3 regions of the Mesorhizobium abyssinicae genome follow, and region 2 is predicted to be linked to each of the others. Evidence: riboswitches for the same ligand, from Rfam matches in the RefSeq annotation. Region 2 holds a riboswitch; each other region holds the start of a gene.

Region 1 (6,842 bases), on a different contig from region 2:
GTGCGCAGTTGACGAAGCCGACATCGGTCCAGGGCGCGCAGTCGTTCAGCCAGCGCAGCATCGACATCATCGGTGTTACGCCGGAGCCGGCCGAGATGAACAGGTACTTGGCCGCCGGATGGCTGTGCAGCGAGAAATCGCCGGCCGGGCCATAGGCCTTCACATGGGCGCCGGGCTTGAGATTGTCGAACATCCAGCGCGTGCCGATGCTGCCGGCCTGCGCCTTCACCGTCACCGCGATCGAGAACGGCCGCGAGGGCGATGAGGACAGCGTGTAGGTGCGCATCAGCGGTCCGTCGGCGACCGGCAGTTCCAGCGTCACGAACTGGCCGGGCTTGTAGCGGAACCAGGTCTGGTTGTCGGAGCGGAAGGTGAAGGTCTTGACGTCCGGCGCCTCGTCGCTGACGCCGATCACCTCCAGCACCTGCAGCCGGTCGTTCCAGGGCGCCATCTCGTCGAGATGGCGATAGAGGGCGAGATCCGTCATCGCGTTCATCCCTTCACCTCAAGCAACGCTGCGCAGCGCCGGCCGGCCGCCTTCGGCAAGGCGCGGGCCCATGAAGGAGGCGTACCATTCGACGAACTGGATGACGCCGCCCTCATGCTGCTCCGAATAGGGGCCGGGCTCATAGGCCGGCGAGAGGATGCCGAAAGCATTTTCCTCGACGATGCGGCGATCCTGGTCGTTGGTCTCGGTCCAGACATGGGTGAGTTCGGCAAGATCGTAATCGACGCCTTCCACCGCATCCTTGTGGACCAGCCATTTCGTCGTCACCGCGGTTTCGGTGGCGCTGATCGGCAGCACCCGGAAGGTGACGGCATGGTCGATCAGGATATGGTTCCAGGTGGTCGGATAGTGATAGTGCATCAACGTGCCGATGCGGTCCGCCGAGACGCTCGTGGAAAGGTTCTTCCTCACCGCGCGCTTGCCGCTCATCGTGTAGCTGACGGCGTCGCGCAAGAGCGGCGCGCGGGTGGCGCGATACTGTCCCGCCGGGTCGATGCGGAACTTGCTCGGCAGGCCCGCCGCCTCGCATTTCGCCCAATGCGCCTGCATCTCGGGATCGCTTTCGGCACCATGCACGCCGGTCACCGTCGGCGCCTCGGGGAAGGTCTTGCAGAGTTCGGGATGGTTGCCGGCGCAATGGTAGCACTCGCGGTTGTTTTCCCAGACCAGCTTCCAGTTGCCCTTCTCGACGATGGTCGATTCGAAAGCGACCTTCGCTTCGCTCAACCGATGCGGCAGGAGATAGGGTTCGATCATGGCGCGCATTAGCGCGAAATCGGCGGGCTCCTTCGCCAGGCAGATGAAGATGTAGCCGCCGACGCTTTCGCAAGCGACCGGCTTCAGGCCGAACTGGCTCTTGTCGAAACCATCCGCCATCTGGCGGGCGAACAGCAGCCTGCCGTCGAGCTCGTAGGTCCATTGATGATAGGGGCAGACGAGCTTCGCCGCGGTGCCCTTCTCGGCGTTGCAGACGCGGCTGCCGCGATGGCGGCAGGAATTATGGAAGGCATTGACCCTGCCTTGCTGGTCGCGAACCAGGACTACCGGATAGTCGCCGACCTGCGCGGTGATGTAGCAGCCCGGCTTCGGCAATTCGCAATCGTGGCCGATGAACAGCCAGTCGCGGTACCAGATCAGCTCCATGTCGAGCTTGAAATAGTCCGGGTCGGTATAGAAAGGCTGTTCAAGCGAAAAGCCCGGCCTGCGGCCGTGCAGCAGCCTCAGCATGTCGTTGCGCGCATCCATGTCCTGTCCTCGCGTTTGTCGCACCGCTTCAAGGACTGAACTGGTGGTGATTGAGAAGAACGACCGCCGCCGGCATGGCCGGGCACGCACCATTCGCCTCTTGACCGCCCACCGCGATCAGTCGAGTTCAAGTATCCCTGGCTGGTTTCCGGGCTCTGGAGTGCCCTGGCGGGCGGTCGCGGCACCTTCCCAGGCCGATGGCCCAGTGGTCTCCCGTCGCGACTTTGAACTCCACCACCGTTGCGGGGGCAGCGCCGGGTTCTGACCGGCTTCCCAATTCTCCGTCCCGTCGTCACGGAGCGGCACCTGAGATGGTCTGATCTTAATCACGACAGCCGCCGCGCCATCGGCATGAAAACGACATCGCATCCATGCGGCGCGACACGACCCATGAAGCTGATATTGGCCCTGCAAGGCGACCGATGTCACACGCTGCCGCATGCGAATCGAGGCGGAGAAAACCGTGTTCGAATCGGCCCTGGGCGGCTCTGAATTGGTTAACAGTATAGAAAAGTGACTATTAGGAGATTCTAAAATCGAACCGAACGGTTCGTTTCTGTTGACAATGCGTGCAGGACGGTGTGAACGCAGATCTTCGGAATCGTCACTTGGCTCGATGGACGATTTGATCAACCAATTGATATTGCTTCGCATTTCGTCACGTGTAGATGGCCTTGGTACAATTTCAAGGTGCAGATTCATAGGCCAGACGGAAAAACTTCGTGATTGGAAAGCGGCCGATAGCTCTCCCACATCGGGGCTGTCCGAACGACGCGATTTCCTCCCAAGACACGCCGCTAGACGGACGGAAAAAATATACTGGAGTACCAAAAATGAAAAAGATTGCTCTTACTGCCGCCGCCCTTCTGGCCATTTCCGGCAGCGCCTTTGCTGGTGGCAGCGACAATTACGGTTCGAACGGTGCCAATCAGCCCGCCGCTGCCGTCGACAGCTCGTACACGGCTTCGATCGAGAAGTCGGAACCCGCCGCTCAGACACCGGCACAGGGCTCGGACCGCAACCTGTTCGGCAACAACTAACACACGATCCCTGACCCGCGGTGGGCAAGAGCCTGCCGCTCGGGATCGTCAGAAATTCAGGAGCACTAAAATGAAGAAGATCATCCTTGCCACAGCGGCCCTTCTGGCCATCTCGGGCGGCGCTTTCGCATCCGGCAGCGACAATTACGGTTCCAACGGTGCCAATCAGCCCGCTGCTGCCGTCGACAGCTCGTACACGGCATCGATCAAGAAGTCGGAACCGGCCGCCGAGCAGCCCGCCAACCAGGGCAGCGACCGTAACCTCTTCGGCAACAACTAAACCGACCGGACCGCGATCCCGGACCTCCGGTTCGGGTCGCGGCCAAACGGAAGCCGGACGCGGCGGCTGGCCCGCCGCTCCTACGCAAATCCAGGAGTACCCAAAATGAAGAAGATTGCTCTTACTGCCGCCGCACTTTTGATCGCCGCCGGCAGCGCCTATGCCCGCAACGACAATGTTGGTGGGACCGACATCAACAATCAGCGGCCGGCCGCCAACGTCGACACCACGCAGACGTCGTCGACGCGCGACACCAGCTCGCCGGTCTACAAGCTGCTGAACTCGTCGGGCGATGTCGAGAAGTCCGCGCCTCAGGGTAGCGACCGCAACCTGTTCGGGCGCTAACAGCCGTCCATCCCGGATCGGGATGGACCGGGCTGAAATAGCAAGAGCGGCGGGCACAGCCCGCCGCTCCTTTTTTGTCTCACGTGAAGGTCAGGCCGCCTTGGCTTCCGCCATATGAAGCGTGAAGGAGTGGCCGTCAGCGTCGAAGATGTGCAGGTCGCCGGGATCGGCGTTGAGCCGCAGCACAGCGCCGCGCTTGACCTCGACATTGCCCGGCAGTTTCGTCACCAGCGGCAGGTCGGCGCGGCCGATGTCGACATAGACGAGCTGGACCTCGCCGAGCTGCTCGACATAGTCCACCGTTCCCTCAAACAGATACTCGGTGCCGGTAGCGATCGCCAGGTCTTCCGGCCGCACGCCGAAACTCACCGCCGCACCATTCGCCGAGGCGGGTGTGGCGATCGGCACCGTCGCCTTGCGGCCGCCGACATGGCTGATGACGGTCGGGTCGCCGGCCTTTTCGATCTTCGCCGGCAGGATGTTCATGGCCGGTGAGCCGATGAACTGGGCAACGAACAGATTACCGGGCCGCTTGTAGAGCTCCATCGGCGTGCCGACCTGCTCGATGCGGCCTTCCTTCAGCACCACGATGCGATCGGCCAGCGTCATCGCCTCGACCTGGTCGTGGGTGACGTAGATCATCGTCGTGTTCGGCATCGATTCCTTCAGCTTGGCGATCTCGATACGGGTGGCGACGCGAAGTGCGGCGTCGAGGTTGGACAGCGGCTCGTCGAACAGGAATACCTTCGGGTTGCGCACGATGGCGCGGCCGATGGCGACGCGCTGGCGCTGGCCGCCCGACATCGCCTTGGGCAGCCGGTCGAGATATTTGGTCAGTTGCAGGATCTCGGCCGCCTGCCGCACCCGCTTGTCGATCTCGGCCTTGCTTTCCTTGCCGATCTTCATCGAGAAGGCCATGTTGTCGTAGACGGTCATGTGCGGATAGAGCGCGTAGGACTGGAACACCATGGCGATGCCGCGCTTCGACGGCGGCACGTCGTTCACGACGTCGCCGGCGATCTTGAGTTCGCCCGAGGTGATCTCCTCGAGCCCGGCGATGGACCTCAGCAAGGTCGACTTGCCGCAGCCGGACGGGCCGACGAAAACGATGAACTCGCCCGACTTAATGTCGAGGTCGATGCCGTGCAGGATGTTGAGATTGCCGTACGACTTCTTGACTTGCCTCAGCGTGACATCGGCCATGATTGTCCTCCCAGTGACGTCCGTTTCAAAAACTCAGTCGATGCGCCCGAACCAGGCGCCGTAGCCGCCAAGGCGGATGGAGCCGGCGCCAGCTTGGCCCGAAAAGCCGTGCCCGGGCAAGGGCTGCAGCGAGCCGCCGCCGAGATCGACCTCGGCCGGCTTGCTGCCCAGGTTGAAGACGCAGACGACACGCTCATTGCCCTCGCGGCGGGTGAAGGCGACGGTGTCGCCCGCGCTTTCGATGAAGTCGATGTCGCCCTTGGCCAGCGCCGGATGCTGGCGGCGGAAGGCGAGGAAGCGCCGGTAGTGCTCGAGCAGCGAGCTTGCATCGCCCTGTTGCACGTTCACCGCCTGCGAAAGATGCTTGCCGGGCACCGGCAGCCACGGCTTGGCCGCCGAGAAGCCGCCATTCTTGGCGGCGGCATCCCACACCATCGGCGTACGGCAGCCGTCGCGGCCCTTGAATTCGGGCCAGAAACGGATGCCGTAGGGGTCCTGCAGGTCCTCGAAGCTGAGATCCGCCTCGCCGAGGCCGAGCTCCTCGCCCTGATAGAGGCAGACCGAGCCGCGCAGCGACATCAGCAGCGCCGAGATCACCTTGAGATAGGCGGTCGGATCGGCCTCGCTGGCGGCCCAGCGCGAGGCCGGCCGCATCACGTCGTGATTGGAGAAGGCCCAGCACGACCAGCCGTCGCTGGCGACCTTGCCGAAGGCTTCCAGCACCGTGCGCACCTTGGCGGCGCTGATCTTTTCGGGCGCCAGGAAGTCGAAGGAATAGCACATGTGGACGCGCTTGCCGCCGGCGGTGTAGGCGGCCACCACTTCCAGGCCGCGCTGCGAATCGCCGACTTCGCCGACCGCTGCCTGCGCCGGATATTCGTCGAGCAGGGCGCGGAAGCGTTCGAGGAAGCCGAGGTTCTCCGGCCGGCTCTTGTCGTAGATATGGTCCTGGTAGTTGTAGGGGTTGACGGCCGGTGCCGTCTGGTCGTTGCGCTCCTCGGGCGGCAGCGGCGGATTGTTCTCCAGCCCCTGGCTGTGGAAATAGAAATTGATCGTGTCGAGGCGGAAGCCGTCGACACCGCGCTCCAGCCAGAAACGGGTCACGTCGAGCAGCGCGTCCTGGACCTCCGCGTTGTGGAAGTTGAGGTCGGGCTGCTCGGCGAGGAAATTGTGCAGGTAGTATTGCTGGCGCCTGGTGTCCCATTGCCAGGCCGAGCCGCCGAAGATCGACAGCCAGTTGTTGGGAGGCGTGCCGTCCGGCCGGGCGTCGGCCCACACATACCAGTCGGCCTTCGGATTGCTGCGACTCGAACGGCTTTCCTTGAACCAGGGATGGATGTCGGCGGTATGCGACAGCACCTCGTCGATCATCACCTTGAGGCCAAGCCGATGCGCTTCCGCCACCAGCGCATCGAAATCGGCGAGCGTGCCGAACATCGGGTCGACGTCGCAATAGTCCGATACGTCGTAGCCGAAGTCCTTCATCGGCGACTTGAAGAAGGGCGAGATCCAGATGGCGTCGACGCCGAGCGAGGCGATGTAGGGCAGCCTGCGGACAATGCCCTTGAGGTCGCCTATGCCGTCATCGTTGGAGTCCTGATAGGAGCGCGGATAGATCTGGTAGATCACCGCGCCCCGCCACCAGTCGCGATCGACGGCGGGGTCGGGCCTCGACGTCGCCTTCAAAGCCGATTGCATTATCTCAACCTCCTTTCACCGAGCCGGCAAGCAGCCCGCGTACGAAATAACGCTGCAGCGAGAAGAACACGATCAGCGGCACGATGATGGTCACGAACGCCGATGTCGTGAGGATCTCCCAGTCGCCGCCGCGTGAGCCGAGCAGCGCGTTCAGCTTGGCGGTCAGCACGATCTGGTCGGCCTCTGTACCGAGGAAAACCATCGCCACCAAGAGATCGTTCCATACCCAAAGAAATTGGAAGATGGCGAAGGAGGCAAGCACCGGGAAGGACAGCGGCAGCACGATCTTGACGAAGATCTCGAAATCGCTGGCGCCGTCGATGCGCGCCGATTCCATGATCTCTCGCGGCAGCCCGGCAATGTAGCTCCTCAGCAGATAGATGGCGAAGGGCAGACCGAAGCCGGTATGCGCAAGCCAGATACCGAGATAGGTCTTCGACGGCACGCCGAAGAACGAACCGACGCCGTTGTAGAGCTTGAGCAAGGGGATCAGCGACATCTGCAGCGGCACGACGAGCAGGCC
Region 2 (6,842 bases):
CGATGGCGACGATGCGTCCTTGCTTCGGCGTGTCCTGAACAGGTTCGGCCGGCGGTTGAAGGCTCATCGTGTCTCGCATTCCGATTCAGTGATGCCAAACGACTATCATGGTTCAGCCAGACAAAAGAAGGCGGGACCGCGGTCGCATGGGCGTGAAACAGCCCGCCGGGTTCTTCTGGGCTTCCGAACTCGCTTTTAACGTTCAGCCGGAAAGGATTGATGCCGCGCGCGCACCCATTCGTGGAAACGGTGCAGGTCGTACTCCTCCGGCATCAGCACGCCGGCCTCGTGGCGCATCGAACGCAGGCCCTTCTGGTTGACCTCGCAGATCGCCGCGTCCTCCTCCAGCACCTGCCTGCCGAAGGCGACGATGTTGTCGATATCGGCCTCGGGCGAAGCGAGCGCTTCGGCCGGAAACAGCCATTCGGCGGTGAGTTCCGTCTGCTCCGGGCCGAGCGGTATGAGCCGCACGGTGCGGACATAGTCGACATGGCCGACGATGAACATCGAGGGGAGCGACGTCGCATAGGTCTGGCCGGCGGCGCATTCGGCTGGCGTCAGGCCGGCAAACACCGGACCGTGCACGTGGCCGTCGCGCGACCAGGTCTCGGCGCCGGCGCGCAGGCCGCCGGAGAATTCCGGCGCGTCATTGTCGGCGTGGCGCGCCCATTCGGGATCGTCGTGCCTCGCCATCAGGCCTCGGCCATAGATCGGCACCAACCGCGACAGATCCTTGTGGACGCCGGGGCAATGCAGGCACTCGTTGAAGTTCTCCCAAAAGATCTTCCAGTTGCAGTTCATCACCTTGCGCAGCGCATGGCCGGTGACCAGCGTCTCCAGCGGCCAGTTGGTGAGATTGCCGGAAGCCCGGTCGAAGGAGGCTTCCGCCGAGCCGGCGGCATCTTCGGCGAGGTTGATGAAGACGAAACCGCGCCACACCGACAGCGCCACGCCATAGAGCGGATAGTCGGCCTTGTCGAAGCCTTCGGGCAGCGACTTCGACGGCACGCGCACGAGGTCGCCGCGCAGCGAATAGGACCAGGCGTGGTAGGGGCAGGTCAGCAGCCTGGCCTTCAGCCTTCCCTCGCTCTCCTGGCAAAGCTGCGAGCCGCGATGCCGGCAGGTGTTGTGGAAGGCGCGCAATTCGCCGGCCTCGTCGCGCAGCACCACGATCTCCTGCGTGCCGACGCGGAATGTCCTGAAAGCCAGCGGCTGGGCAAGGTCGGCCTCGCGGCAGACCAGCAGCCAGCTTTTGTACCAGATCGCGTCGAGGTCACGACCGTAAGCTCCGGCATCCCAATAGGCCGACGAGGGCAGGGTCGGCTCAAGCCTGGTCAGGCCGGTGTAGAGGTCGTCGCTCGGTTTGGGCTGCATAAGCGGCTCCCTTAATGGTCCAGCCGACACCCGGCCAGGATGTTTGTCAATCGCTCGCGCCGTGGCCATTGTGGCACGCAATCGCCGCCCCTAAGGTCGGCGCTTCACAAGTCGGGTGCCCAGGGACAGTTCATGCCGCCAAGGACAATGTCGCTCACCGAGGAGCTGGTCGCGCGCTGCTTTCGCGTCGTCGAGGACAGCGGGCCTGATCCCAACGCGATGCATCTGGACGATGCCGACTATGAAGCGATGCTGGACACGCTCGAGGCTGAGCTGCCTGGCAGCGAACCGCTCTGGCTGTTCGGCTACGGCTCGCTGATCTGGAAGCCCGAGATCGATCATGTCGAGGAACGGGTTGCGGTCGCGCGCGGCTGGCACAGGTCCTTCTGCATGAAGATGACGCGCTGGCGCGGCACCAGGGAGCAGCCTGGCCTGATGATGGCGCTGGACCGGGGCGGGCAGTGCAAGGGCGTCGCCTTCAGGCTTGGCGACGCGGACCGGCGCCAGCAGCTCGACAAGGTTTTGCGGCGCGAGGTGACACTGAAGCCGACCAGCTATCATCCGCGCCTGCTCAATCTTTCGAGCGACGGCGGCACGTTGCGGGCACTGGCCTTCGTCATCAACCGCAAGGGCACAACCTATGCCCGCCCGCTCGAGGAAAAAGAGGTGGTGGAAAGGCTGGCGACATCCTGCGGGCACTGGGGATCGGGCGCAGACTATCTTTACAACACGGTGAAGAACCTCGAGCAGCGCGGCATCCATGACCGCCATCTGTGGCGGCTGCAGCATCTGGTCGCCGAGCGGATTGCCGCGTCGGACAGCTAGGCCCGGTGGCGCATTTGCGCTGGTGGCCGCCGGAATTTGGTTTGCCGGGCGCGACGATTCTGCCTATAGTCCTGCCGTCGTCGGTTCCGTTTTTGGAGCCAAGAGGGAATGCGGTGAGGGCGAATTCGTCCAATGCCGTGGCTGCCCCCGCAACTGTGTGCGGTAGTCCTCTCCAAGACCACTGAGGAAAATCCTCGGGAAGGTGGGGAAGGGCGCTGATCCGCGAGCCAGGAGACCTGCCGGCGACAGAAACGTTGAATTCTATGCCCTCGGGTGGAGGGCGAAAGGACAAGACATGACGACCGCTTCCGTCTCCCTCGGCACCTCCGTCTCCTCGCAGTCGCGCTTCATGCAGCTGGCCATGGCCGCGTTGCTCGGCATTTTCGTCGTCGGCTTTGTCGGCTTCTCGCATCTCGATGCGGTCCACAACGCAGCTCACGACTACCGCCACTCGATGGCGTTTCCCTGCCACTGACAAGGGCCTGACATCATGAACCTGTTTCGCAACGTCGTGTTCATCGCGGCGATTGCAGGGCTCGTGGCCGGCGTCGTTCTCGCTTGCCTGCAGGCCTATGCAACCGTGCCGCTGATCCTCAAGGCGGAAGTCTACGAACAGGCCGGCGGCGGCCATCATCATGATCATGCCGCGGCGCCTGCCGAGACCGGCGACGCCATGAGCTCCGCCGCTCCGGCCGGAAATGCCATGAGTTCCGCGCCGGCTCCGGCCGAAGCGGCCGCGCCAGCGGAAGACGAGGGCTGGGCACCGGCCGACGGCTTCGAGCGTTTCGCCTTCAACGTCGTCGCCAACATCGTCACCGGCATCGGCTTCGCGCTGATCCTGGTCGCGGTTTCGGAATTCGCCGGTGGTATCGGCAACTGGCGCCAGGGCGTGTTCTGGGGTCTCGCCGGCTTTGCCGTGTTCACGCTGGCGCCGTGCCTCGGCCTGCCGCCGGAACTGCCGGCGATGCCGGCCGCCGAACTCCTGCCGCGCCAGATCTGGTGGACGGCGACAGCGGTCGCGACCGCCGCCGGACTCGGCCTGATCGCTTTCCGCAAGTCGCTGCCGCTGGCGATCCTGGCGGTAGCCCTGATCGTCGCGCCGCACATGGTCGGCGCGCCGCAGCCGGCAAGCTTCGAGACGCCGATTCCCGAAGGCCTGCATCACCAGTTCGTGGTGGCGGTGACGGTCACCGACCTGGTGTTCTGGCTGGTGCTGGGCGCCGCCGTCGGCGTGGTGCGCGGCCGCTTCACCGGCACGGCCACCAGCCTGCGCGACAGCTTTGCCTGATCGCAGGGGACTGACCTTCATCATCGGCGGTGCGCGCTCCGGCAAGAGCGCGCATGCCGAAACCCTGGTGACGGCGAGTCCCTCGCCATGGGCTTACATCGCCACCGCGGAAGCCTATGACGATGAGATGCGCGAGCGCATCGCGCTGCATCGGGCGCGTCGCGGCGAGGGCTGGGCGACGGTCGACGCGCCGCTCGATCTTGCCGCCGCGATCGAGGCGCTGCCCGATCATCAGCCCGTGTTGATCGACTGCCTGACTCTGTGGCTGACCAATCATATGCTGGCCGAGCGCGACCTCGATGCGGAATGCCGGCGGCTTGTGGATGTTCTATCGCGGCCGCGCGGGCCGTGGTTCGTGGTGTCCAACGAGGTTGGCCTGGGCATCGTGCCCGACAATGCGCTGGCGAGGCGGTTTCGCGATGCGGCAGGCCGACTCAACCAGCAGGTCGCCGCCGTCGCAGATACGGTGCTGCTGATGGTGGCCGGTCTGCCGCTGAAGGTGAAGTGAGATGACCGAGACCGATGACAAGGATGCCGAGCGCCACCGCGCCAAGATGGCCAAGCGCAAGGCTGTGCAGGATGCCGAGGTGGCGGCAAAGACGATCGAGAAGGGGCTGCTGATCGTCAACACCGGCCCGGGCAAGGGCAAGACCACTGCCGCCTTCGGGCTGGCGCTCAGGATGCTCGGCTACGGCAAGCGCGTCGGCGTCGTGCAGTTCATCAAGGGCAAATGGCATACCGGCGAGAAGGACGCCTTCGCCGCCTTCGGCGACCGCGTCGTCTGGCATGCGATGGGCGAGGGCTTCACCTGGGAGACGCAGGACCTGAAGCGCGATATCGCCGCCGCCGAAGCGGCCTGGGCAAAAGCACTGGAGCTGATGGCCGACCCGTCGATCAGCCTCGTCGTGCTCGACGAACTCAACATCGCCCTGCGCTACGACTATCTCGATCTGGAAAAGGTCGTTGCCGCGCTGAAGGCGCGCCGCGCGGACCTGCATGTCGTGGTCACTGGCCGAAACGCCAAGCCGCTGCTCGTCGAGGCGGCCGATCTCGTCACCGAAATGGGCCTCACCAAGCACCATTTCTCGGCGGGCGTGAAAGCCCAGCAAGGCATCGAGTTCTGATCACATCGTCAGATAGATCAACAGCGCCGACAGCATGCCGAACAGCGCGATCAGCAGCCAGTCGGCCACCTGGTAGAGCTTCAGCGCCTGCCTGATGTCGAGGCTTTCAGCCTCGCGCCGGCCGCCTTCGCCCATGTAGGCATCCTCGACGACCACGCCGCTGTAGCTGCGCGGGCCGGCCAGGGCGAGACCCAGCGCGCCGGCCATCGCGGCCTCCGGCCAGCCGGCATTGGGCGAACGGTGCTTTTTCGCGTCGCGCCGCATGGCCTGCCAGGCGTTGCGGGGGTCCGCGCCTTTGACGAAGAAGGCAGCCAGCACGATCAGCAGCCCCGTCAGCCGCGATGCCGGCAGGTTGATCCAGTCGTCGAAGCGCGCCGCCGCCCAGCCGAAGGCCTCATGGCGCGGCGTGCGGTGGCCGATCATCGAATCGGCGGTGTTGGCGGCCTTGTAGGCGACGCCGCCGGCCAGGCCGCAGACCCCGGTCCAGAAGGCCGGTGCGACGATGCCGTCGGAGAAATTCTCGGCCAGGCTTTCGATCGCCGCGCGGGAAACGCCTGCCTTGTCGAGCTTTTCGGGATCGCGGCCGACGATGCGCGAGACGGCAATGCGGCCGAGCGTAAGGCCGCCGGTGTCGAGCGCGTCGGCCACCGCCTCGACATGATCGGCCAGGCTCTTCTGCGACATGAGCGTCGAGGCCAGGATCGCGGTGATGATGAGGCCGACCGGAAACATCTGCCAGAGCAGGAGCTGCACGGCAAAGGCGATGGCCGCCGGCACCAGAACAATGACCAGCAGAGCCATGACGCCCCGGCGACGACGCCGCGCGTCGGAATCAGTGGCGCGGTTGAGCGCGCGATCGAGAAAGGATATCAGCCTGCCGAACCAGGTGACAGGATGGCCGATGGCCCCGAACAGCCAGTCCGGGTAGCCGAGTGCCCGCTCAATGACCAATGACAGGAAGGCAATCAGTATCGACATGAAGCTTCTTGATGGAGCGATTGCGGCAGTGGATCACGGCGGATCCCTTGGCCGGGCGAGCGCGCTCTTCCCTCACGCGCCACGGCCTTTCGTCGATCTCTCGACGGGTATCAATCCGCACTCCTATCCAATTTTCGAATTGCCCGCCACCACCCTGTCGCGATTGCCGGAAGCGGCGCGGCTCGGCGAACTTCGAGCGGTCGCGGCCGGCGCCTATGGCGCGCCGTCGGCGGCGCATGTGGCGGCCGCGCCCGGCACGCAGATCCTTCTGCCGCGCGTTGCCTCGCTGGTGAAGCCCGGCAAGGCGCTGGTGCTCGGGCCGACCTATGCCGAGCACAGCCGAGCCGCCGCCATCGCCGGCCATGCGGCGGCCGACGTCGATGATGTCGAAGCGCTTGCCGAGGCCGACCTCGCCGTTGTCGTCAACCCCAACAATCCGGACGGTCGCGTCGTCGAGCGCGAAAGACTGCTTCAGCTTGCCGCCCACCTTCGCACCAAGGGCGGCCTACTGGTCGTCGACGAGGCGTTCATGGATGTCGGGCCGGGAGCGGAAAGCCTGGCCGGCGATGTCGGGCAGGGCGGCATCGTCGTGCTGCGTTCCTTCGGCAAGTTCTTCGGCCTTGCCGGTGTCAGGCTCGGCTTCGCGCTGGCCGACACGCTGACGGTCGAGCGGCTGGAGACGCAACTGGGACCCTGGGCGGTGGCAGGCCCGGCGCTTGAATACGGCATCCGCGCGCTTGGCGACCTCGATTGGCAGGCCGCCATGCGTGGGCGGCTGGCGCAGGACGCGGCGCGGCTCGACAAGCTGTTCGCCCGGTTCGGCGCTACCGTGGCCGGCGGCACCACGTTGTTCCGCTATCTGCGCCTGCCCGAAGCCGCCGGCCTGTTTTCGGCGCTGGGTGAGCGCGGCATCCTGCTCCGGCATTTCGCCCAGCGGCCACAGGTCCTGCGCGCCGGACTGCCGGGGGATGAGGCCGAATGGCAGCGGCTCGAAGCGGCGCTTGCCGACTGGGCCTCATTGCGCGAGGATCGGACGAAGGAAACCAACCCATGATCCATGTCTGTTCGCTGTCGAAGGTCGAGGAGACGGTGGCGAGAACCGGCGCGCAGCGCCTGCTGTCGCTGCTTGCCGCCGGCACCGAAGTGATGCGCCCGGCCTCGATCGTGGCGGAAAACCACTTGCATCTGGTCATGCACGATATCGCCGTGGCGCAGGAAGGCATGACCATGCCGGGCGAGGAGCATGTCCGCGC
Region 3 (6,842 bases), on a different contig from region 2:
GTTGCTGTTTGGCCCCTTGAACAAGGAGCCGCCGCTCCTGGAGATCGCAAGGCCACACTGAGGCGCCGTGGCGCTCGCGAAGGAGGCCGGGCGCTGCGAAACCCCGGCCATCTCCGCGCCCGGCCTCCTTCGCCCCAAGCCGGGAGCAAAATGGATGAGGCAACGCTTGAATCTCGGGGAGCATCGTTACGTGAGGCAATACGCTCTCTCACGTTGATCGCCGCGCCGCACACCGGTCAATCTTGGGATCCAGCGCACCCAAGGCAATCGAGCTGCCTGTGGCGAAACGCCTCGACACCTTGGCGTGGCTGAGGCCCTTGTTATGGCGCGTCGAAGTCAGCTGTTCCACGAGGCCGGCTTTGGCGGGCGATCGAAGGGACTTAGGTATTTAAATGAGCCGGGCCAGATACGAGACGGCTCTCCGCCAGCCAGTTTCGGATTATTCCGTAGTGGGATAATCCAGTATCATTATGATCTCCCCATCTTGATCGCCGAAACCCGCTCCCGATGGTCGGAAGAAGCATCAGCGATCACGCGCCGCCGGTTCGCGGAGCGCGTTCCAGGAGACCGGATGGGGAAAGGTTCAAACGGCACTTCTGGAGGCGGCATCGACCTCTGCCATCTGCAGCGGACCAACTCCCGCTCGGGCTCCGTCCTCCAATCGCCATCGCCACGAAGGCGAAGCCGAGCGGGCCGCAGCTGGGCCCGCGGACCCCATGGTGGAATATCCGGCGCCGGATCAGGATGCCATCGCGGAAGAGCCGGGTTGGCTTGCTCCCGGCGGATGCCGGCAGGGGTGTTCGGACCGCGCCAAGTAGCTATGCGCAGATGGCCGAGATTCAATGAGCGGCGTCCTAAATCTCAACGCTGCGTAGAATGCGCGCTTCGAGCGCGGCTGCGACGAAAGCTATCTAGCGGCTGGTGGATGGGTCTTACCGCATAACACCTGCAGGCAGGTACCCATCGTTATTCTGCGTTTATCGGTCTCATGATGCAGATCTCGGAGCAAAATAGCGGCTGCGTCATTGACGTCAACGCGATTCGCTCCAAGCTGCGGCGGCTAACCTGAACAACGCCTGGCCTCTCAGCCGATCAAGCCGGTCATCTCTCCCCTCCTCCACGGCAAACAAGCCCGGTCGCGTTTATTTACTACCCGAATGCGACCGCTGCATCTACGCCGCCGAACCTAGCCAGCAAGCGATCGCCATGAGGGTTGCGTGCGATCTGCGGTTTTGCAGTCGGTGGTGAGTACCTGCTTCTCGTTCGTGTGGTCTAGCTGTGAAATCTGGACACACTGCACTCTTTGACGCGCCTTGCGCCAGTCTCAACCCCGTCGTCGAAGTCTACACCGGCACTTTTCCACTGCCAGATCTGCAGGCGGCGATCCACTGCATCGCGGAGGTTGGATCTTCCAATATGGCGACCCGCTTCGCAAAGCCAAAAAAGGCATTTTGCGCCGTGCTTACCGGCTTGCGCCCGTCGTATGCATCGTAGCATGCTCTCAGGGCGGCTTCGTGGATCAGGTCTCTGCGATCTGCCGGCCATTCATTGAGAAAATCGATTGCATCCGCAAGGCCGGCAATCTCTTGGATGATGTGCGTAGCCCGCTTCACGAAAAGGGGGCTGCTGAAAACCTCAGCGTTCATTCGTTCCTCCAACCTTCCAAATAAGCCAATTTGCGTGAAGAGGCGCCGCATCGACGCGGCGACCATGGCACAATGTGTTGTCAGGGCGATGACGGTTCACGAGAAAGATCCGCGATTGCGGCCGGGTAGCGATCCGCAACATCATGCATGGCTTGCTTGCTATGAAACGCGGCCGTCATTATTGAGCTATAAAGTGATTCATCACCGCCGTTCTAAAGTGCGCAAGAGCGCGCGCCGGCACTGCCAAGCGTGCCCGCAACAAAGCCGCAGCCTGACCGGACTTTTCAGGCTCGACTAAGCGGATCCGGCACGATTTCGCACTTGCGATAAAAAATTTGTGCATTGCAATATCAGTTGCTATCGGTATGGTCATGTTGTCGGCCATCTACTCCTCTCGGCCATCTACTCCTCCCAGATGAGGTGCCGACGTTGAGTGGGGCGCACCTCCTCCCGCGTCTCATTCGAAATAGAGCCCGCTGCCACCTCCTCCCGGCAGCGGGCTTTTTCTTTGTCTGAGGCGCGATTTCGGTTGGGCCAACGCATTTGGCTAAGCGAGGCGAATATTCCGAACTTCCAGGCCTTTCTTGCCCTGCCCGCATTGGACAAACACCTTCTGCCCCTCCATGCGTCCGGCGAAGCCTTGATAAGCGTGCGCTGGAGCAGCGTGTCCTCTGCTTTGGGGTCCTTGACGCAGTCTGCGACCAGCTTGAACTTGGCGTTCAGCAGGTAATAGGGCCACACGCGCGCGCCGGATGCTCAGTCCTGAGCGGGTCTGCGCGGTGGCATGAACGAAGACGTCCTTCTCACCGTTTCAGGAGCAATGAAGCCGAAACCCTTTTCGCAATTGTACCACTGCCCCTGGCACAGGGCATGATCGCTACCATCTGGCCGCATGACGGATGATCACACAGCCAGCCAACACCACGACCTGGACGCTCTCGCCGATCAGGCGCCAGGGCACTGAGTAGCTGTTAGTATCCAGATCGATCGCACAGTCGGCCTGGACCTTGCGGATCAGGTCCTGCAGGTGCCCAACGGCGAGCTGCCGGAAAGCGCGCGGAGCGCTCGAGCTTCAGCGGCAAAACGTTCCACGGGTGCAACGCCGGTTGTTCTCCCTGGTCGGCAACCTCGCGCGTCCACCGATCCAGATGCGCCTCGAACGCCGCCCAGCTCTCGAACCGCCGGCCGGCGTTCGCGTTCTTCTTGACGTAGCCGACCCGCGTTCGTCTTTCCCCTCTGCTTCGTCTGGGGCAGCTTTGTTGCGCCCTTGAACGCGCCAATCCTGACTCCGCCTGGGATGGCGTGAAGCAGAACTGCAGGCCGAGCACCTCGCGTCTGGAGCGAGCCGCCCGGCGCGGCCATGAAGCGTTAAAAGTAAATCCTCACCGAGCTTGAACAGAGATGCCAGTTTGCGTGCTTCTACCCCTTTTATTGCGTTAGGTTGCCCGAAATGAACTGCATCTGGAATCGGATATAAGCCGAGTACGAGCGCGCGGCTGGCCCCACCTTGGCACTTCTTTTCGAGCAGTAGTCGCTATCCATAGTAGTGGATTGAATCCAACCCTTGGTGCCCAGGTTTGACGGCGGCGATGATTTTGTCCGGGTCGGCGGTCCAAGTGAAGCGTTTGGGTTGTCGGATTATGCTCGGCGAGGAAGCGGTTGATGGCCCCTACAGGAGGACGACAGGTTGAAAGCCGCCTCGCTTGAGGCGTCGCTTCGACAGCGCGGTGAAGAAGCCCTCGACGGCGTCGAGCCAGACACACTGCGTTCGCGCCCCAATCGGTCCGACCAAAGGCGCGGCTAACGACCCTTGCGCGGCCGGGCCGAACCGCCGTCTGTCACAGTTCTGCACAGCGCGCCCATTTGTCGATTTGGCTCGGTCCCTGCAGCAGCCAAGGTCTGCTTCATGTAGCCAATCTGCCTTCTCGCGTGCCGCATTAAACATATTCACGATCCGAACGCCCCTTGTTCGACCCTCACGCGACTTGGAAATCACTGCGATAATACAAATGCGTTCACATAATGACATAAAGATTTCTTTATGCGCGGTTGACAAGAGAGCGCACTGCTGTGATTGTGTCCAAGCCATGGTTCTCCGTACGGCGCAGCCGCAGCGGAGCTAAGAGGGAAGCCGGTGCGATGCCGGCGCTGCCCCCGCAACTGTTAGAGGCGAGCCGACCCCACTTATGTCACTGAGGCGAACAGCCTCGGCAAGACGGGTAGAGGCTATGACCCCCGAGCTAGGAGACCTGCCACGGCGAACTATTGTCCACGGGCGGGGTGTCTCGGTGGCCGCTGGCAGCCCGGCGTTCGTACCGGCCTAATGGCGCCTTCGTTGTCCCCCACGCCCCAACCATCGGGGTATCGCATGACTCTCTCTCAGCAAATTCCTGTAGCAACGCTTGGTGTGCCGCGTATCGGTCGCAGGCGGGAATTGAAATTCTCAGTTGAAAGCTATTGGTCCGGAAAATCTTGCGCTGCCGAGCTTCTCGCGACGGCAAAGGCGCTCCGTGCCGCGAGCTGGGAGGAGCAGCGCGATCGCGGTGTGTCGAAAATCCCGTCGAACGACTTTTCGCTCTACGACCATGTACTCGACACCGCCGCCATGGTCGGCGCTGTGCCGTCCCGCTACGCATGGAATAGCGGCGAGGTCCCACTCGACATCTATTTCGCCATGGCCCGTGGCAACCAAGGTCAGACGGGGAATTGCGACTCTGGTCGGGAGGATGCGGCTTGCCCTGCCCTAACCGCGATGGAAATGACCAAATGGTTCGACACCAACTATCATTACATTGTGCCGGAACTTGACGACGATCAGGCGTTCACACTCTCGTCGACCAAACCGGTTGATTACTTCCTCGAGGCTAAAGCCCTGGGCATTCATACACGCCCGGTCATCCTTGGACCGGTCACTTTTCTCAAGCTGGCGAAGTCACCTGCCCAAGGTTTCAATCCCCTCACGCTGCTGCCGCGGCTTCTGCCCGTCTACGAGCAACTCCTGCGGAGGTTGAAACTTTCGGGAGCCGACTGGGTGCAGATCGATGAGCCAGCGCTTGTGCTCGATCTAAACCCGAACGAACGAGCCGCACTTGAATTTGCCTATGGGCAGCTGTCGAAGGCCGCGCCCGAGCTGAAGATCATGCTGGCTACTTATTTCGGGCCGCTGGGGGACAATCTCGAGACGGCGATATCGCTGCCTTTGGCCGGCCTGCATCTTGATCTCTCGCGTGCTCCTGAACAGTTGGAGACGGCTGGTCGGCTCGCGCCTAAGGATCTGGTGTTATCGCTTGGCTTGATCAATGGCCGCAACGTCTGGCGCGCGAACCTCACTGCCATTCTCGACCGCATCAAGCCGATCGTCGCGGGCTGGCCGTTGGACCGAGTCGAGATCGCGCCTTCGTGCTCGATGCTGCATGTGCCGATCGACTTGCGTATGGAGACGGTACTGGATGCGAACATCAGGTCGTGGCTCGCCTTCGCGGCCCAGAAGACCGACGAGCTGGTCATCGTGGCTCGGGCTTTGTCCCAAGGTAGAGATGCCGTGGCTGGCGAGTTGAAAGCTTCTGACGAGGCTGCCTCGACTCGCGCAACATCCACGAAGGTCCATGACCCGCTCGTTGAAGGGCGGATCGCCGACATCAACGGCGCTATGAAGCAACGAAAGAGCGCATTTGCCGACCGTTCCAAGGTCCAGGCCAGCACGCTCGGCCTGCCGCCGTTCCCTACGACGACCATTGGATCCTTTCCGCAGACGCCTCAGGTGCGCAAGGCGCGGTCCGCTCACGGGAAGGGCCATCTCAGCTATGTCGATTACGAAACCTTTCTGAAGAAGGAGACCGAGGCTGCTATTCGCTGGCAGGAGGAGATCGGGCTGGACGTGCTGGTGCATGGCGAGTTCGAACGAAACGACATGGTACAGCATTTCGGCGAGCAACTTTCCGGCTTCGCCTTCACCGAACATGCCTGGGTGCAGAGCTATGGGTCGCGCTGCGTGCGTCCCCCCATCATCTTCGGCGACGTATCGCGCCCCAATCCGATGACGGTGCGCTGGTGGCAATTCGCCCAGTCGCTTACGCAAAAGCCTGTGAAGGGAATGCTTACAGGCCCGGTGACCATTCTCAATTGGTCTTTTGTTCGCGATGACGTACCCCGCTCCGAGGTCTGCCGCCAGATCGCGCTCGCTATTCGCGATGAAGTGACGGACCTCGAAAGATTCGGCGCAAGGATGATCCAGATCGACGAGGCCGCGTTTCGCGAAGGCTTGCCACTGCGCAAGTGCGACTGGAAGGTCTATCTCGACTGGTCGGTCGAATGCTTCCGGATCGCTTCAACAGGTGTAAAGGACTCGACTCAGATCCATACCCACATGTGCTATTCGGAGTTCAACGAGATCATCGACGCGATCGCTGAGCTGGACGCTGATGTAATTTCGATTGAGACATCGCGCTCGGCAATGGAACTGCTGGACGCCTTTACGAGCTCTAAATATCCGAACGAAATCGGTCCCGGAGTCTATGACATCCACTCACCGCGCGTTCCGGAAGTCGCCGAGATTTCGGCCCTCCTCATGCTTGCCCGCGAGCGCTTGTCTGATGGTCACCTTTGGGTAAACCCCGACTGTGGCCTCAAAACACGCAATTGGGAGGAGGTCCGCCCTGCCCTCCTGAACATGGTCGCTGCAGCACGCGCGCTCCGGGAGAGAGTGGAGGTCTGAGGCTTTGCCGAATTCTCGTCATGTGGCGAGTCAACGGCTAACGCTGCCTCGAATCCCGCGAAAACGCCTCGGCTCGCAGAACGTCCTGGCAACATGATGCCATCGCGACGAGCAGGCGACGGAAGCGCCGTCTGCGCGTTTAGATTAGATCAGGGGACTTGGTGGAAGCCGAGTGGCCTCCCTCTCAGTGATGGTTCGCTATTACCGTTTTTTGCGACTTTCCGAAGCTCAGGCCATTTATTTTCCTGAAATCCGCGACACAGGTCGAGGCGTTGTCGCGGTTTCGGCCGGTAAAATGGGATAGACGACGTTGGGCACCCTTCCGGTCAACGCGTTAAGGAAGGCAACGAGCCGGTCGACTTCTTCTGTCGTCAATTCTTCGCCGAGTTGAGTCTTTCCCATGATGGCCACGGCCTGTTTCAGATCCCATACCTTGCCCGAATGAAAATACGGCGCGGTGAGCGTTACATTGCGCAGCGGCG

What was found. Region 2 has a riboswitch for cobalamin ahead of PU724_RS23830 (CbtB domain-containing protein). Riboswitches for the same ligand answer to the same signal wherever they lie in the genome.
Region 1: linked by a shared signal. The riboswitch ahead of PU724_RS10330 (aromatic ring-hydroxylating oxygenase subunit alpha) and the one ahead of PU724_RS23830 (CbtB domain-containing protein) in region 2 are both predicted to bind cobalamin.
Region 3: linked by a shared signal. The riboswitch ahead of metE (5-methyltetrahydropteroyltriglutamate--homocysteine S-methyltransferase) and the one ahead of PU724_RS23830 (CbtB domain-containing protein) in region 2 are both predicted to bind cobalamin.

Annotation. Positions count from the first base shown of each region.
Region 1 covers NZ_JARAKC010000003.1:495,231-502,072, forward strand. The annotation lists gene PU724_RS10325 (FAD-binding oxidoreductase) at 1-487, opposite strand, end outside; gene PU724_RS10330 (aromatic ring-hydroxylating oxygenase subunit alpha) at 506-1,753, opposite strand; cobalamin riboswitch at 1,876-2,078, opposite strand; gene PU724_RS10335 (DUF680 domain-containing protein) at 2,587-2,793, shown strand; gene PU724_RS10340 (DUF680 domain-containing protein) at 2,864-3,073, shown strand; gene PU724_RS10345 (DUF680 domain-containing protein) at 3,179-3,418, shown strand; gene PU724_RS10350 (ABC transporter ATP-binding protein) at 3,509-4,621, opposite strand; gene bglA (beta-galactosidase BglA) at 4,655-6,319, opposite strand; gene PU724_RS10360 (carbohydrate ABC transporter permease) at 6,324-6,842, opposite strand, start outside.
Region 2 covers NZ_JARAKC010000013.1:8,802-15,643, reverse strand. The annotation lists gene PU724_RS23845 (heparan-alpha-glucosaminide N-acetyltransferase) at 1-67, opposite strand, end outside; gene PU724_RS23840 (aromatic ring-hydroxylating oxygenase subunit alpha) at 196-1,374, opposite strand; gene PU724_RS23835 (gamma-glutamylcyclotransferase) at 1,507-2,199, shown strand; cobalamin riboswitch at 2,264-2,457, shown strand; gene PU724_RS23830 (CbtB domain-containing protein) at 2,495-2,674, shown strand; gene PU724_RS23825 (CbtA family protein) at 2,690-3,487, shown strand; gene cobU (bifunctional adenosylcobinamide kinase/adenosylcobinamide-phosphate guanylyltransferase) at 3,480-3,995, shown strand; gene cobO (cob(I)yrinic acid a,c-diamide adenosyltransferase) at 3,997-4,611, shown strand; gene cbiB (adenosylcobinamide-phosphate synthase CbiB) at 4,612-5,589, opposite strand; gene cobD (threonine-phosphate decarboxylase CobD) at 5,588-6,643, shown strand; gene PU724_RS23800 (tyrosine phosphatase family protein) at 6,640-6,842, shown strand, end outside.
Region 3 covers NZ_JARAKC010000032.1:43,161-50,002, reverse strand. The annotation lists gene PU724_RS31480 (DUF982 domain-containing protein) at 1,344-1,646, opposite strand; gene PU724_RS31475 (hypothetical protein) at 1,825-2,031, opposite strand; partial or broken gene PU724_RS31470 (Mu transposase domain-containing protein) at 2,499-2,866, opposite strand; partial or broken gene PU724_RS31465 (IS630 family transposase) at 3,181-3,414, opposite strand; cobalamin riboswitch at 3,718-3,917, shown strand; gene metE (5-methyltetrahydropteroyltriglutamate--homocysteine S-methyltransferase) at 4,015-6,360, shown strand; gene PU724_RS31455 (cytochrome-c peroxidase) at 6,598-6,842, opposite strand, start outside.